Regions from separate parts of the Labrys sp. Lb11 genome, predicted to be linked through region 2. Evidence: predicted binding sites of a transcription regulator. Region 2 holds the regulator's gene; the other holds the start of a gene.

Region 1 (4,414 bases), on a different contig from region 2:
GGCCGGCATCGCCCAGTAGCAGGACGAGGTGGCGAGCCGCGCCTGCCCCTCGGGACTGAGGATGTACTGGACGAATTTCAGCGCCAGGTCCTTCCTGGTCGAGTCCTTCATCACGGCGAGCGACTGGCTCCAGCGCACGGCGCCCTGGTCGGGGATGACCCAGTCGAGGTTCGGCTTGTCGTGCACCAGGGACGCGGTGATCCACTCGCCGCCGCCGACGAGGATGTCGACCTCGCCGGTGGCGAGCGCGGTCTGGGACGCGGTGACCTCCCCGACCTGCTTGGCCACCGCCTTCATCGCCGCCAGCTTCTCCTTGATCGCCGGCAGGTCGGCGTCGGACAATTCGGCCGTCTTCTTGCCGAGGGCGATGTCGACGAGGCCGATCATCGGCAGGTAGTAATCGTACAGGGCGATGCGACCCTTGTACTTGTCCGACCACATGACGGACAGGTCCTTGACGTCCTTGGCGTCGACCTTGCTCTTGTCGAAGGAGATGGTGTTGTAGCCGAACTTCTCGGTGACGGCGTAGGTCTTGCCGTCCTTGCCGTTCTTGTCCGCCAGCCGCACTTCCGGGAAGATGTCGGCGTCCGGCAGCGCGCCGGCGGGAAGCTCGGCCAGCAGGCCGAGGTCGACGGCACGGTGCACGTCGATGCTGTCGATCACCATCACGTCCCAGTCGCCGGGCTGCGACTGCTCGAGGATGGAGAGCGCCGCCCCCGTCCCCTCATAGTCCTTCAGGTTGACCTTGACGTTGTTGGCCTTCTCGAAAGGCTCGATCAGCGCCGGATCGGTGTGGTCGCACCACACCAGCGCGTTCAGCTCGTCCTGCGCCGCGGAGGGCGTCGTGCCCGCGGCGGCAGAGACGGCCAGCACCGCGACGGTCGCCAGGCACCGGCGCAGCAGCGCGCCTGCGTTCGAAACAGGTTTCATGATCGGTCCCTCCGCCGGCGCGTCTGTTGCCGGCGCCGTTGACAAGAAAACTGAATGAACTCATTTTTCGTGTCAATCTGAAAAAATGAACCTGTTCATATTTGAGGAAGCCCATGGCCGGACTGCGCGCCAGGCAGAAGGCGGACCGGAACCGGCGCATCCTGGATGCGGCCACGAGGCTGTTCCGCGAGGTCGGCTACGACGCCGCGCGCATCGAGGACATCGCCGAGCTGGCGGACATATCGGTGGGCACCTTCTACAATTACTACGAGAACAAGGGCGACATCCTGGTCGCGGTGGTCACGATGGAGGTCGAGGAGGTGCTGCAGGCCGGCGGCGCCGTCGTCGACGCCCCGCCCCCTTCGGTCGCCGAGGCGCTCAAGGCGCTGATCGACCGGTACTACGACCACTCCCTGGTCTATCTCAGCAAGGCGATGTGGCGCGCCGCCATGGCGATGTCGATCCAGCAGCCGGAGAGCCCGTTCAGCAGGCGCTACACCGAGCTCGATTGCCGCCTGTGCCAGCAGGTCGCGACCCTGGTGCTCAGGCTGCAGCGGCGCGGCGCCGTCCGCCCGGACATCGACGCCGAGGCGGTCGGCCAGATGTTCTTCAACAACCTCAACATGATGTTCACGGAATTCGCGAAGCAGGATGCGATGACGCTCGATCACCTCAAGCAGGAGGTGACGCGCCAGAACCGGCCCCTGGCCACGCTGATCGCCGCGCCGCCGGCGCCCGACGCCCCCATTCCTTAAGCGACCGTCACATCGGCCGTCGCGGCTGTCATCAAAGCGTTGCGCAAGCGCGCTAGCCCCTATGCAGGATTTGAAGTTCGAGCAGGACATCGCGGATCGGGCCACGGTCCGCGATGTCCTGCGCGGAGACAACCGACCGCAGGGGATGGCATGCTGGCTATCGAACGGGTCTCGCGCCGCTTCGGCACCAAGACGGCCGTGAACGACGTCAATCTCCGGATCGCTCCCGGCAGCTTCATCGGGGTGATCGGCCGCTCCGGCGCCGGCAAGTCGACGCTGCTGCGCCTGATCAACCGCCTCGCCGACCCGACGCAGGGTCGCATTCTCTGGGACGGGGTCGACGTCACGGCGCTGCGCGGCCGCGAGCTGCGGCAGTGGCGCAGCCGCTGCGCCATGATCTTCCAGCAGTTCAACCTCGTCGGCCGCCTCGACGTCCTCACCAACGTGCTGATGGGCCGCCTCGCCACGGTCTCCACCGCCAGCTCGGTGCTGCGCCTGTGGAGCGACGAGGACAAGGCGATCGCCCTCTCCGCCCTCGAGCAGTTCGACATCGGCGGCCTCGCCGGCCAGCGGGCCGACTCCCTCTCCGGCGGCCAGCAGCAGCGCGTCGCCATCGCCCGGGCGATGGTGCAGGACCCGGCGATCATCCTGGCCGACGAGCCGATCGCCTCGCTCGACCCGCGCAACACCAGGACGGTGATGGATGCGCTGCTGCGCATCAACAAGCATTTCGGCATCACCGTGCTGTGCAACCTGCACTCGCTCGACATCGCCCGCGACTATTGCGACCGGCTGGTCGGCATGGCCGCCGGCAGCGTCGTGTTCGACGGCGTCCCGGCGGAGCTCACCGCCGACGTGGCGCGCCAGCTCTACGGCCTGGAAGCCGCCGACGTCATCGGCGCCGAGGCCGCTCCCACTCCGGCCGCGGCGACAGTTGCCCGCCCCGTCGCGGCCTGACCCTCGCCCCGGGGCTGCGGCCGTCGCTCCGGGGCGAGCCCTTTCTTTCCCACACTGTTCCCAATCGGACCAACAGGAGAAGTCCATGCTCACCCGCAGGACCATGCTCGGCGTCGCCGCCACGCTCGCTTTCGCCGGCGCCGCCCAAGCGCAGGACTGGAAAGCCCAGTATCCCGAGCTGACCCTCGGCGTCATCCCGGCCGAGAACGCCTCGGGCACGGTGGACCGCTACACCCCCCTCACCGACTATCTCAGCAAGGAGCTGGGCGTGAAGGTGACGCTGCGCGTCGCCAACGACTATGCCGCGGTGATCGAGGGCCAGCGCGCCGGCAACATCCATCTCGCCTTCTACGGCCCGGCCTCCTATGCCCGCGCCGTCATCACCGGCGTGGCCACCGAGCCCTTCGCCGTGCAGCGCCACGAGACCGGCCTCACCGGCTATTACTCCGTGGTCTATGTGAAGGCCGACAGCCCCTACAAGACCATGGACGACCTCAAGGGCAAGAAGATCGCCCTGGTCGACCCGAACTCGACCTCCGGCAACAATGCGCCGCGCTACTACCTCAACAAGGCCGGCTACAGCGTCGACAAGTTCTTCGGCTCCAACGTCTACGCCGGCAGCCACGACAATGCGGTGCTCGCCCTCGCCCAGGGCACGGTCGACGCCGCCGCCAACTCCTGGAATTCGGAGAACGATTCCAACCTCACCCGCATGCTGACCCGCGGCCTGCTCAAGAACGCCGACGGCACGCCGATGAAGAAGGAAGACTTCCGCGTCGTCTTCAAGTCGGACCTGCTGCCGGAGGGCCCGTTCGCGGCGCTGGCCTCCCTGCCCCCGGAGCTGAAGCAGGCGGTGGCCCAGGCCTTCCTCGATATGCCCAAGAAGGACAAGGCCGCCTTCGACAAGCTCTCCGACGGCAAGGACATCGAGTTCGTCGCCACCAGCCCGAAGGACTATGAGGGCATCATCGGCATGGTCAAGTACAACGACGAAGCCCGCAAGAAGTCCTGAGCCCGGCCATCAGGCCCGCGCCCGGCACGGCGCGGGCCTGATGCTCATGCGGACGAAGCGGACAGCGATCGCCCGCCTCGTCCGGAGCCATGCCCGACCTGATCGCAAAGGTGCTGAGATAGGGTCGGACCATGCCGCAGCTGGGAAAGGCGGTGTCCTCTCAGCCGTCATGGCCGGACCTGATCCGGCCATCCACGCGACTGCCAACGACACAGAATCGGGTGACGACTGAGAGGGCGCCGCCTTTCCCAAGAGCGTCATGGCTTGGCCCTATCTCTGCGTCCATGGAATCGAGTCCGGTCATGGCGCCCCTGGACCCGCGAACCTGCGTGTCGACGGCCGGTTCGTCCCAGCACCCACCGGGCGGCGCCCGCCCGTGACTTGCCGAAGCGTTCACGCGAAAGCCGTGCCGCGTCATGCCCTTGCCGACGATACCTGACTCATCGGCTCAAGCGACGTCCCTCCCCAAGCCGACCACCGGAGCCGCCTTGCCCAGCGCCCTGCCCCGCCTGCCAGACCACCAGGCCGCCGCCCTGATCGCCGCCTACCAGCGCCGCGTCGCGGCGCGGCGGTGGCGCATGCTCGGCCTCGTCGCGGTCTTCCTCGTCCTGCTCGGGCTCAGCGGCGTCATGGCCGAGGTCAGGCCCTGGGCGCTCGTCGCCAACATCGCCAATTTCGGCAACTACCTCGCCAAGACGGTGCCGACGCTGTCGCTGCAGAATTTCGGTGGCGACGTCGCCACCTGGTACTGGAACTTCCC
Region 2 (4,414 bases):
CGACCACCCTGCGCGAGGCGGCCTTCGCCCTCGGCGCGCCGCAGTGGAAGGTGATCACCCTAGTGACGTGGCGGGCCGCACAGACCGGCATCACCACCGGTATCCTGCTGGCCCTGGCCCGCGCCGCCGGCGAGACCGCGCCGCTGCTGTTCACCTCGCTCGGCAACAACGACTGGTCGCTCGACATGTCCAGGCCGATGGCGAGCCTGCCTGTCGCCATCTACCAGTATGCCGGCAGCCCCTTCGACGATTGGGTGGCGCTGGCCTGGGCCGGAGCGCTGCTGATCACGGCCGGCGTGCTCGCCCTCAACATCGTCACCCGTGTTCTCCTGGCTCCCAAGCGGTGAGTGGTCCCATGTCCTCGCTTCCCAATCCGACCGTCGCCGTGGCCGCGGCCAACCGTCCGCAGGCCGAGACGGCTGTGCGCGCCAAGATCAAGTGCGAGAAGCTGAACTTCTATTACGGCGAGAAGCACGCCCTCAAGGATATCAACCTGGAGATGGGCGAGCGGCAGGTCACGGCCATGATCGGCCCGTCCGGCTGCGGCAAGTCCACGCTGCTGCGCGTGCTCAACCGCATGTACGATCTCTATCCCGGCCAGCGCGCCGAGGGACGCATCCTGCTCGACGACCAGGACATCATCGCCAAGAGCAGTATCGACCCGGCCATCCTGCGGGCCCGCGTCGGCATGGTGTTCCAGAAGCCGACGCCGTTTCCGATGTCGATCTACGACAACATCGCCTTCGGCGTGCGCCTGCATGAGCGCCTGAGCAAGGCCGACATGGACGACCGGGTCGAATGGTGCCTGTCCAAGGCCGCGATCTGGGAAGAAGTGAAGGATCGGCTCGGCACTTCGGCGCTGGGCCTGTCCGGCGGCCAGCAGCAGCGCCTGTGCATTGCCCGCTCCATCGCGGTCAAGCCCGAGGTCGTGCTCCTGGACGAGCCGACCTCGGCTCTCGACCCGATCTCGACCGCCAAGATCGAGGAACTGATCGACGAGTTGAAGCGGGACTTCACCATCGTCATCGTCACCCACAACATGCAGCAGGCCGCCCGTTGCGCCGACGTGACAGCCTTCTTCTATCTCGGCAATCTGATCGAGGTCGGCCAGACCATGCAGATGTTCTCGACGCCGACCGACCGCCGCACCCAAGACTATATCACCGGCCGCTTCGGCTGACGCGCGCTGGACGAGGAGCAACGCCCATGGCCGACCATATCGTCAAATCCTTCGACCAGGAGCTGCTCGAGCTGCGCAACATGATCGCCGAGATGGGTGGTTATGCCGAGAAGAGCGTGCTCGACAGCATCAATGCGCTGATCAAGCGCGACCTGGAGCTGGCGCAGCGCGTCATCGCGCTCGACGGCACCATCGACACGCTGCAGCGCTCCGCCGAGGATCGGGCGATCCTGATGATCGCCAAGCGCCAGCCCATGGCGCAGGATCTGCGCGAGATCGTCGCGGCGCTACGCGTCTCCGGCGACCTCGAGCGCATCGGCGACCTCGGCAAGAACATCGCCAAGCGCGTCGTCGCCATCAACGGCCAGATGCAGGGCACCAAGATCTTCGGCGGCTTCAACCACATGGCCGATCTGGTGCTCGAGCAGCTCAAGCAGGTGCTCGACGCCTTCGCCCAGCGCGACGTCGAGGAGGCCCTGGCGGTGTGGCGCTCGGACGGCGCCGTGGACGCGATGTACACCTCGCTGTTCCGCGAGCTCCTGACCTACATGATGGAAGATCCGCGCAATATCGGCTTCTGCACCCATCTCCTGTTCTGCGCCAAGAACATCGAGCGCATCGGCGACCACGCCACCAACATCGCCGAGACCGTCCACTACCTGGTGACCGGCCAGTCGCCGAGCGGCGAGCGGCCCAAGAACGACAGCACCAGCATCATGCCGGTGGAGTATCCCGCCGCCTGAAGAGACAGAGGTTTTGAATGTCTCCGCGCGTTTTGATCGTCGAGGACGAGGAAGCGTTGACCACGCTGCTTCGCTACAACCTCGAATCGGAAGGCTATGACGTCGACAGTGTCGGGCGCGGCGACGAGGCGGAGCTGCGCCTGCGCGAGAGCGTGCCCGACCTCGTGCTGCTCGACTGGATGCTGCCGGGCCTCTCCGGCATCGAACTGTGCCGCCGTATCCGCATGCGGCCGGAAACCGAGCGGCTGCCGGTGATCATGCTCACCGCACGCGGCGAGGAGACCGAGCGCGTGCGCGGCCTGGCCACGGGCGCCGACGACTATGTCGTCAAGCCGTTCTCGGTGCCGGAACTGGTGGCGCGGGTGAAGGCGCTGCTGCGGCGGGCCAAGCCCGACCATGTCGCCTCGGTGCTCAAGGCCGGCGACATCTCGCTCGACCGCGAGACCAAGCGCGTCCATCGCGGTGCCCGCGAGATCCGCCTGGGGCCGACCGAGTTCCGCCTGCTGGAGTTCCTGATGCAGGCGCCCGGCCGGGTCTTCGCCCGCGAACAGCTGCTCGACAGCGTCTGGGGCCGCGACGTCTATATCGACGAGCGCACCGTGGACGTGCATGTCGGGCGCCTGCGCAAGTCGATCAACCGGTCGCGCGAGATCGACCCGATCCGCACCGTGCGCGGCGCCGGCTATTCCTTCGACGAGACCTTCTCGAAGCATTGACCGGCGGGCGGCGGGATTGATGGTTCAAAAAACACGAAAGCCTTCTCCGCGGAGCGGGGAAGGCTTTCGCATTCGATCCTGCTCTCGGTGAGCCGATAGCCGGCTCACCTTGTCCCGTCCTAGCCCGTCTTCGCGGATTCGCGCGCGGAAACGTCGATTTCGAGGTTTTTTGAGCGCGTAAGTATTTGATCTGATTGAGGCGAGGTTCGCATGTTCTACCGGAATCGGCTGTAGTGAAGACCTAGGCTATTTCCAAGATACGGTTTGGCGTGCATAGATTCATGTCGCCATGTTTCTGCGACGAACCGAGCGAAGGAAGGACGGCAAGACGCATACCTACTGGAACATCGTCGAGAACAAGCGTCTCGACGATGGCCGGGTGGTGCAGCGGCAGGTTTTGTATTTGGGTGAAATCAACTCTTCTCAGGCCGCCGCCTGGCGCAAAGCCATCGAGGTGCTCGATACCGACACCGGCGATCGACAGACGCTGGCTCTGTTTCCGGAGGATCGCTGCCAAGCCGTCGCGGCCGATGCCTCAGTGGTGCAGCTTCGCTTGTCGGAGCTCCGGCTGTGCCGGCCGCGCCAATGGGGTGCCTGTTGGCTGGCCGGGCTCCTATGGCGCGACCTGCACCTCGATCGGTTCTGGGCCGACCGCCTGCCGCCGAGCCGCAAGGGGACACGCTGGGACCAGGTGCTTCAGGTTCTGGTGACCTATCGCCTGATCGCACCGGGCAGCGAATGGCGCCTGCATCGCGAATGGTTCGAGCGTAGCGCCATGGCCGACCTCTTGGGGGCGGACTTCGGGTTGGCCGAGGCGCACAAACTGTATGCCTGCCACGACCTGCTCCTGGCGCACAGGCAGACCCTGTTCGCTCATCTGGCGGAGCGCTGGCGCGATCTGTTCAACGCCCGCTTCGACGTGCTGCTCTACGATCTGACCAGCACCTATTTTGAGGTCAACGCCTCGGATCTGCCCGAGGGCGACAAGCGCCGTCACGGCTATAGCCGCGACAAGCGGCCGGACTGTCCGCAAGTGGTGATCGCCCTGGTCGTCACCCCGGAGGGCTTGCCTTTGGCCTACGAGGTGCTGGCCGGCAACACCGCCGACAGCAAGACGCTGGGGATGTTCCTCGGCAAGATCGAGCAGCAATACGGCAAGGCGCGGCGCGTCTGGGTGATGGATCGCGGCATTCCCACCGAGGCGGCCCTGGCACAGATGCGGGCCAGTGACCCGCCGGTCCAGTATCTGGTGGGAACGCCCAAGGGACGGCTGAACCGCCTGGAAAAGCACCTGCTGGACAAGCCCTGGCAGGAGGCGCGGCAGGGCGTTCAGGTGAAGCTGCTGGCCGAGGATGGCGAACTCTATGTCTTCGCCCAGAGCCTCGACCGCGTCTCCAAGGAACGGGCCATGCGGCGGCGGCAGTTGAAATGGCTGTGGAAGCGGCTCCGGCAGATCGCCGCCATGGCGGTCTCCCGCGAGGAGCTCCTGATGAAGCTGGGCGCCGCGCGCTCCAAGGCGCCGACCGCCTGGCGCCTGGTCGATGTCGACATCGACAAGAACGGCGGGCTGACCTTCCGCCTCGACCGCAAGAGGCTGCGAACCATCAGACGGCGTGAAGGGCGCTATCTGCTGCGAACCAATCTCACCGACAACGATCCCGCCCTGCTATGGCAATATTACATTCAGCTCGTCGCCGTCGAAGAGGTCTTCAAGACCCTGAAAGGCGACCTGGCGATCCGCCCGGTCTTCCACAAGGATGAGAGGCGGATAGAAG

What was found. The regulator PhoB, encoded in region 2, activates phosphate uptake and scavenging genes when phosphate is short. The targets are predictions, from matches to a motif close to TGTCATNNANCTGTCAT.
Region 1: phnC (phosphonate ABC transporter ATP-binding protein) is a predicted target of PhoB. The motif match lies at 1,712-1,728, and genes of this name have one in related genera.

The regions. Positions count from the first base shown of each region.
Region 1 is NZ_BAAJOT010000003.1:530,124-534,537, forward strand. It holds gene AC27L4_RS12245 (polyamine ABC transporter substrate-binding protein) at 1-930, opposite strand, end outside; gene AC27L4_RS12250 (TetR/AcrR family transcriptional regulator) at 1,044-1,685, shown strand; gene phnC (phosphonate ABC transporter ATP-binding protein) at 1,836-2,642, shown strand; gene phnD (phosphonate ABC transporter substrate-binding protein) at 2,728-3,654, shown strand; gene phnE (phosphonate ABC transporter, permease protein PhnE) at 4,143-4,414, shown strand, end outside.
Region 2 is NZ_BAAJOT010000001.1:15,174-19,587, forward strand. It holds gene pstA (phosphate ABC transporter permease PstA) at 1-347, shown strand, start outside; gene pstB (phosphate ABC transporter ATP-binding protein PstB) at 356-1,180, shown strand; gene phoU (phosphate signaling complex protein PhoU) at 1,207-1,923, shown strand; gene phoB (phosphate regulon transcriptional regulator PhoB) at 1,941-2,639, shown strand; gene AC27L4_RS00095 (IS1634 family transposase) at 2,929-4,414, shown strand, end outside.